2 regions of the Peribacillus sp. NPDC097284 genome follow, and region 2 is predicted to be linked to the other one. Evidence: riboswitches for the same ligand, from Rfam matches in the RefSeq annotation. Region 2 holds a riboswitch; the other holds the start of a gene.
What was found. Region 2 has a riboswitch for FMN ahead of ribE (riboflavin synthase). Riboswitches for the same ligand answer to the same signal wherever they lie in the genome.

Region 1: it holds a riboswitch for FMN, as region 2 does, so the genes downstream of both, ACIQXU_RS00360 (ECF transporter S component) here and ribE (riboflavin synthase) in region 2, are expected to answer to the same signal.

The regions. Positions count from the first base shown of each region.
Region 1 is NZ_JBIWCZ010000001.1:62,613-66,819, reverse strand. It holds gene serA (phosphoglycerate dehydrogenase) at 1-950, opposite strand, end outside; FMN riboswitch at 1,290-1,421, shown strand; gene ACIQXU_RS00360 (ECF transporter S component) at 1,592-2,164, shown strand; gene ACIQXU_RS00355 (ferredoxin) at 2,298-2,546, opposite strand; gene ACIQXU_RS00350 (YpbB family protein) at 2,834-3,901, shown strand; gene ACIQXU_RS00345 (RecQ family ATP-dependent DNA helicase) at 3,898-4,207, shown strand, end outside.
Region 2 is NZ_JBIWCZ010000004.1:189,240-193,446, forward strand. It holds gene ribH (6,7-dimethyl-8-ribityllumazine synthase) at 5-475, opposite strand; partial or broken gene ribB (3,4-dihydroxy-2-butanone-4-phosphate synthase) at 539-1,141, opposite strand; gene ribE (riboflavin synthase) at 1,160-1,798, opposite strand; FMN riboswitch at 1,947-2,077, opposite strand; gene ACIQXU_RS10875 (GNAT family N-acetyltransferase) at 2,367-2,957, shown strand; gene ACIQXU_RS10880 (tryptophan-rich sensory protein) at 3,182-3,910, shown strand; gene megL (methionine gamma-lyase) at 3,937-4,207, opposite strand, start outside.

The sequences.
Region 1 (4,207 bases), on a different contig from region 2:
TCTTTAGAAATGGCTGGAAGGTTAATTGAACTTGATACAGGATTACCTTCAAAATAGGTTAATACTTCTTGGGCGACTTGAACGGCAACATTCAATTGGGCTTCTTTAGTCGAAGCTCCTAAATGAGGAGTAGCGATGACGTTATCAAGTTCAAGTAATTTATGGCCAAGCGGTGGTTCTTCAACAAATACATCCAACGCGGCTCCAGCTACATGTCCCTCGACAATCATTTCATATAAATCATCTTCATCAAGGATTCCGCCACGTGCACAGTTCAATACGTACACGCCTTTTTTACAGGTGAGTAACTTTTCTTTATTGATTAACCCTCTAGTTTCGTCCGTTAGAGGTGTATGTACAGTGATTATATCCGCTTTAGGGAGCAATTCATCTAAAGTCAGGGAAGTTACGGACATTTTTTTTGCACGATCGGCTGTTAAGAATGGGTCATAAACTATGACTTCCATGCCAAAAACTTTTGCGCGTTTGGCAATTTCTCCACCAATTCGTCCGAAACCAATAATGCCTAAAGTTTTCCCACGAAGTTCCGTTCCTGTATAAGAAGAGCGTTTCCATTCTCCATTTTTCAGGGAAGCATAAGCTTGCGGAATATGGCGCATCAAGGAAGCCATCATGGCAAATGTATGTTCAGCTGTTGAAATTGTATTTCCGTCAGGAGCATTCACAACAACGATTCCGCGTTTTGTTGCGGCAGGAATGTCAATGTTATCAACGCCGACACCTGCGCGAGCAATGATCTTTAGTTTTGGCATGCGGTTCATTAAATCTTCTGTAACCTTTGTTGCACTTCTAACCAGTATTGCATCAATCTTATCAAGTTCGTTTGCTGCTTCTTCTACAGTCTTCTGAATAAGAAGAATATTGGATGCCTCTGAAAGCGGTCCGAGTCCTTCTGGTTTAATGGCATCTGCTACTAAAATCTGATACACGTGTAAACACCTTCCTAGGTAAAATTCTCTTAAATTTCAGTTAATTTTACAATTGAAATGGGAAAACTGTCAATTTAGCATACCTATATGTAAGCGCTTTAATTAAATTTACTTTGAAATTCACTCGTCCAAAACCTCAAGGGCAAAGGGTTTGAGCCGTAATTTTCTAAAAATAAAAATTATTTTAGACAGAGTAAAACGTCATGATTATAAATACATATTTTGTTTAAAATGAATAAAAGTGTAATATTTTATCATTGTAAATTCATAGTTGCGATGAAAATACTATTCAAAAAAAGAAAAATCATTTATAATGAAAATTGTAAATTAATTTTATAGGTCTATCTTCGGGGCGGGGTGTAACTCCCCACCGGCGGTGATGAAGAAAATTCTTCTAAGCCCGCGAGCCTTAGGGCAGGATTTGGTGAGATTCCAAAGCCGACAGTATAGTCTGGATGGGAGAAGATGGAGGTTCCTGAATGCGTTCAAACAGTCAAGTGCTGAACGTTTGTTTGATGAAACCTTTAATTTATCCCTTTAATTCTGTCGGAATTAAGGGGTTTTTTATTGAACATCAACATTTATGAAGGATCCCTAACCTCTTTTTCAAGGTAGATCAAGAAAAAGAAGGAGAGAGAACTATGAAATCGAACAAAGTTAAAAAGATGGTCACACTTGCAATGTTAGGAAGTCTTTCCTACCTACTAATGCTTTTGAATTTTCCATTTCCGGGATTTCCGCCTTTTCTGAACATTGATTTTAGTGACATCCCAGCACTGATGGCGGCATTGATTTTCGGTCCGCTTGCAGGAGTTTTAGTTGAATTCCTGAAAAATTTATTGGATATGGTCATGACTGGAAGCGATACTGGTGTACCGGTTGGACATATCTCTAACTTTATAGCGGGGGTATTATTCATACTGCCAACATATTATGTATATAAAAAAATAAGTTCGAAAAAAGGAATGACATTTGCTTTGCTAGCCGGAACAGTTTCCATGGCGCTAATTATGAGTGTCTTGAACTATTATGTCTTTTTACCGGCATATACTTTCTTTATGGGATGGGATGCCATGACCGCACCAGAGTCAAGGCAATTCGTAACTGCGGCAATACTCCCTTTTAACATCATTAAAGGGGTGCTCATTACTTCCGTTTTCATGCTATTATTTGTTAAACTCCAAACATGGATCAATAAAACAAGTATTATATAAACATGCTTAATATATAAAAAGAGGCAGAAACAACCAGATGATAACTGGGTTGTTTCTGCCTCTTTAATGTATGGTGAGAGTTTTAAAAAATACATAAAAAAAGCCATTCTCAAAATGAAAATGGCTTTTATACTTATTCGAATTTTAAAGCGTCGCCCTCGAATGATTCGTCTGCGACTTTGATAGAGTCTGTGGGGCATCCTTCAAATGCATCCATCATGTCATCTATAAGAACATCGGGGATTTCAACGATTCCTTCGTTATCATCTAGCGTAACAAAAGCAATTCCTTCATCATCATAATCATAGATATCTGGTGCTGCAGCTCCACAGGCTCCACAAGCGATACATGTTTCTTTATCAACAATAGTAAATTTAGCCATGAATAAAACCCCTCCTAAGTTGATTTACAACTCAAAACCTTTTTTATTATAGATTAACATCTCTTTCTTATTGTAAGACCGAAAGCCGAACTTATCAATAGAAAATGTAACGATAATACGGAAGTATATGAAAAGTCAACACAAATTATTGGGAAAATTTCTTTATAACGAGTACGTATTTAGTTGTTTATTCACAAATATCATTGCATATATGACATAAAAAAAGGCGGTATTTGCAGATTTTTGTTACAATATAATTGGATAAATGGAACAAGGATGTGAGTTTCATGAACAATTATCTTCAAGCAATCATTTTATATGCGATACAAAAGTTCCAAGGTGAGCGTTCCATCTACGCAATTTATCATATGCTTCAGGGTAAAAAATCGTCCCAGACTATTCAGGATGCGCACTTATTTGGGCTGACGAACATATTTGGGACTATGCCTCGTTTTACCCGGGAGGAGTTATCTCAAAACAGAAAATTGTTTCTTGAACTGAAACTAATCGAACCAACGGAAAAAAACGATGTGTATTTGATTAGTGAACAAGGAGGAGGGGCGTTGGCCTCTTATTTCAAAAAGTGGCCTCTTCCTTTATCACTAAATGGGTGGAAATACCAAAACATCACCCCGGATTTTTGGAGAAGACTCAATCTTCTTATCCAAACTATATCCCATATTGTCCACAATGAAAGGCCTTTTTATCCGATACAACAGAATCAACGAGTACAGGAATTCGTAAAGGGTTTTTTATATGCCAACCAACAAAATCGAGAGTTACTTGCTCAGCATCTTTTTGATGAATTGGTCACCCTCTTAGAGATGCAAAGTGAGTTGAACCGTGACATTTTTGTTTTGAAAATTACGGGAGTCAATCGAATCGGACTTACGTTTGAGCAGATTGGAAAAAGGAAAGAAATTGATGAGTGGTTTGTGCACTACGTTTTTCTCGATTCATTGCATCAAATGCTCGCAGAGATATCAACAGTACGCGATTACCCTCTGTTGGCTTCTCTAATCCATGATTGGAAAAATGGTGGGCATCCTCATCTAACACAATCGACACATACGACTCTGCAATATATTCAGGCAGGGAAAACGCTACAGGAAATTGCAGAGATTCGTCGTTTAAAAGGAAATACGATTGAGGATCATCTCGTAGAAATCGTGCTATCGGACAAAAGTTTTTCGATAAATGACTATGTTCCAATAGAGGATGAAGACAAAATCATTACGGTCATTAAACGGTTGAATACGAGAAAACTCAAGGTAATCAAGGAAGCTGTCGATAATGAGCAAATTAGTTTTTTTCAAATAAGGCTTGTACTTGCGAAAATAGGTGATAGAGGATGAACTTGAATACAGTCCTGAAAGATAAATTTGGATTTGACAATTTTCGTCCTGGACAGCATGAGGTAATCGAATCCTTGCTAGAAGGGACCCACACATTGGCAATGCTTCCCACAGGGTCTGGTAAATCATTATGTTATCAACTCCCTGCTTACCTTATCAATAAGACGGCTATAATTGTTTCGCCGTTATTATCCCTGATGCAGGATCAAGCGGATCAGCTTAAGATGAGAGGGGAAAAAAGTGTTCTGACCCTCAATTCTTTTTTGACCGCGTATCAAAAAAAACAGGCATTTGAACGATTGCAAA
Region 2 (4,207 bases):
TAATTTATTGTTCAATCAGTTTTCCAAGGTTCGCCATTTCTATGGCACTGACCGCTGCTTCATATCCTTTATTTCCCGATTTCGTGCCGGCCCGTTCAATGGCCTGCTCGATATTTTCCGTCGTCAATAATCCGAAGATGACCGGAACGCCGGTATCCAAAGCAACGGAGGCCATTCCTTTCGCTGCTTCATTGCAGACATAATCATAATGCGAAGTAGAACCTCTGATGACCGTCCCTAATCCAATCACTGCGTCGTATTTCCCCGTGTTCACAAGTTTCTTGGCAATGAGCGGCAATTCAAATGCTCCTGGCACCCAAGCGATGTCCACGTCATCTTCGTCAACACCGTGGCGTTTCAGACCATCCAATGCTCCGCCCAATAGCTTGCTTGTAATGAACTCATTGAACCTTCCAACCACGATTCCCACTTTCAGTCCCGATCCGATTAATTGTGCTTCGATAATTTTCCCCATGTCTATTTCCTCCTCATTTTAAAAACATCATGCATTTTGAATGTATACCTGTTCTTGCGATGATTCCTTTTGCTTACGGTATTGTACCAAGTCCGCAATCGTAATGAATTTCAGGTTGAATTTATCCGCAATTAGTTCCAAGTCGGATACACGTGCCATGCTTCCATCTTCATTCATGATTTCACAAATGACACCTGCTGGAGCAGCCCCACATAACTTGGCCAAGTCGACGGAGGCTTCCGTATGTCCCGTGCGGCTTAACACGCCCCCTGCCTTGGCTATCAACGGAAAAGTGTGCCCCGGGCGTTGAAAGTCCTCGGCAACCGAATCTTCCTTCAAGAGCTCGAGAATGGTCAGGGACCGTTCGAACGCACTGATACCTGTAGACGTGCTTTTATGATCGATACTTACGGTGAAGGCCGTCCCATGATGATCGGTGTTATCATTGACCATCGGATGCAAGTTCAGCTTTTTCGCCAACTGTTCGGTAATCGTCGTACAAATCAACCCACGGCCATGCGTCGCCATAAAGTTGATGGCTTCGGGTGTCGCCTTTTCTGCAAGCACCACGAAATCTCCTTCATTTTCGCGGTCTTCATCATCGGAAATGATGATTACTTTCCCAGCTTTCAAATCTTCAATCGCTTCTTCAATGGTATGGAACATCCTGTACACCTCCATTTATTAGAATCCATGCTTAGACAAGAATGCTAAATCCAGTCCTGGTTTTGATTCGCTGTTTTTCATTTGATGTATGATATATTTCCCTAACATGTCGTTTTCAATGTTTACGATATCGCCTGCCGCCTTCCTGCCCAAAATGGTATCCTGATGGGTCAAGGGAATGAGTGATACAGTCAGCAAATTTCCCTCGATGCCGAATATCGTCAAGCTTGTCCCATCGATGGCAACAGATCCTTTTGGCATACAGTATGTACTGAGCCCTTCTTCCAGTTGGATCACATAATAGACGGCATTTTCTTTTCGTTCTTTTTTCATGATGGTGCCCGTTCCATCGATATGACCTGAAACGAAATGGCCGCCGAAACGTCCATTAGCACTCATCGCACGTTCAAGATTCACTTCTGAACCTGGTTTCAATGTCCGAATCGATGAAGCTTTCACCGTTTCCGGCATCACATCGACCGTAAATAAAGTCTGTGTGAAGGAAGTCACCGTCAAACAGACCCCGTTAACGGAAATGCTGTCTCCAAGATGGACATCTTCCAGTACTTTCTTAGAGGAAATGGCCAGTTCCATGCTGCTTCTTCCCTTTTTCATGGAATGAACCGTGCCGATCTCCTCAATGATTCCGGTAAACATAGTTTCTCCCCCTTTTATACACATATAAAAAACCCCTTAGGATGGCCTAAGGAGTTAGCAGGAGAAATGAGTGAAAAAAATGGTATACCTAATAAACCCATCATTTCATATTCTGAAAAAATAGGCGTACGTATACACTTGGATTTCACACGTCCTTCTCCCATCCAGACTGTACTGTCGGCTTTGGATTCTCACCAAATCCTGCCTTTATCAGGCTCGCGGGCTTAGAATTGCTTCATCACCGCCGGTTGGGATTTTCACCCGACCCCGAAGGACTAACTATTTTTTTGAATCTTCCATTATTTTAACACTCTAAAGTACGGATGTAAAACATCTATCCTAAAATGAATCGATAGTTGCAAGCACTTCCTATAAGAAAAAGGAGGAAACGATCCTATGTAAGCGACTATAGCCGTGGTGCTTACATATCAATAGATCCCTGCCATCATATGAATCTCGTATACACGATCCGAGAGTGAGATGCTAAAATTTGATTCCATTATTTTCTTATAAATGTGACATATCATGATATAATAATTGGAAAATCAAGAATAAATGGGGAATTCAAATGGGAAAGACAAACCTTTTAATGGTTCAGCACAATCATATCGAAAGTGAGCGTATCATCTTACGTCCGGTTTCGCTTGATGATGCTGAGGATATGTATGAATATACATCTGATGAAGAAACGACACGTTACCTTTACGACAAACATAAAGATTTGGACCAGACTAAGAACTTCATAGCGAACTATTTCTTGGAAGAGCCTATCGGCAAATATGCACTCGTGTTAAAGGAAGACAACAAAATGATTGGGGCTATCGAATTCAGAGTGCATGAATCGAACAAATGTGGAGAACTGGGTTATACTTTAAACCGGAATTTCTGGGGTAAAGGCTATATGACCGAAGCGGGAAAATCAATACTGGAATTAGCCTTCAATGTTTTGGATTTGGAGCGAGTATTTGCTGAATGTGATGTGATAAATGCCGCATCCGGGAAAGTATTGGATCGCTTAGGCATGAAGTGTGAAGGGATTCACCGTAAAAGCCACATGACGAAGGGTACATTATTAGACAGCGCCTATTATTCCATATTAAAAGAAGAATATGTAACCCCCGAAAAAAAGGATGAAACGGTTGTTAACGCTAAATCCTAATTTCACTAATTAATTAAACACCCTTAAAGGACCTTGCTGCAATAAAAGTAGCAAGGTCCTTATTTTTTAGACGTGTTGTACCTTTATCCCTTTACAGACAATTGAATACCATCTTTTCTCCACTAAGTAAGAATCCTTCCTTCCGATGTGCTAAAAAAGGTTATCTCTCCAATTTAAAAGGAATAAGATAATATGTCCCAATTTCATTCAAAGGAGGAAGACACATGCTAATTGTTCTTATCAACCTTGTTGCCTATCTATTCGTCATCACGATGAACTTCCTGGCTAATTACCTTCCCTTCAACGGCCAAACCTCAGGGGAAGTTTCCGGGAAACTGGACGTTCTTTTTACCCCAGCCGGCTATGTATTCTCGATATGGGGATTGATTTATTTTCTTCTTGCCATCTGGGTAGCCAGACAGTTTATGGGGAAACACAAAACAAGTCCCGCATATATGGTCTCTTTCCCATGGTTCGCCTTAAGCTGTATATTTAACGGAGCCTGGCTATTAGCTTGGCATTACGAATACTTCCTGTTATCCGTCATCATCATCATTACACTTTTATTGACCTTGATTGTCATTTACACAAACATTATAAAAGTGAGGCATGCCTTTCTCGACTTGATGCCCTTTTCCGTCTATCTAGGATGGGTGAGCGTCGCGACCATTGCTAACATTTCCTACTATCTGACCTATATCGGCTGGAATGGTTTCGGGATTTCCGATGTAGCATGGACCATCGCCCTCTTACTCGTAGCCACGGCTCTGGCATTCATCTTTGCCATCAAAAACAAGGACTGGTGCTACCCACTCGTCTTCGTCTGGGCCATCATCGGAATCGGCGTAAGGAACAGCACGCCCCATCCGACAATCACCACCACATCCTATATCCTGGCCACCCTCATCCTCATCCTATCCATAACCGTCCTGATCAGGAACCTCAGGAAATAATTCAGGAAATAAAAGGGGTCAGACCCCTAAAACGCCTGTTCAAGGTCAGACCAGATGTCATGCCAGGATTCTAGGCCGACGGAGAGCCGTATGAGTTGGTCGGTGATGCCCATCTGCGTTCTTGATTCTTTTGGGATGGACGAGTGTGTCATCGTAGCGGGATGCTGGATCAAGGATTCAGCGTCTCCTAGGCTGACCGCGATTTTTATAAGCTTCAAGTTATTGAGGAATCGTTGGGCATCCTGTTTTGTCCCCTCCAGTTCAAAGGAAATCATGCCTCCACCGGATTTCATCTGT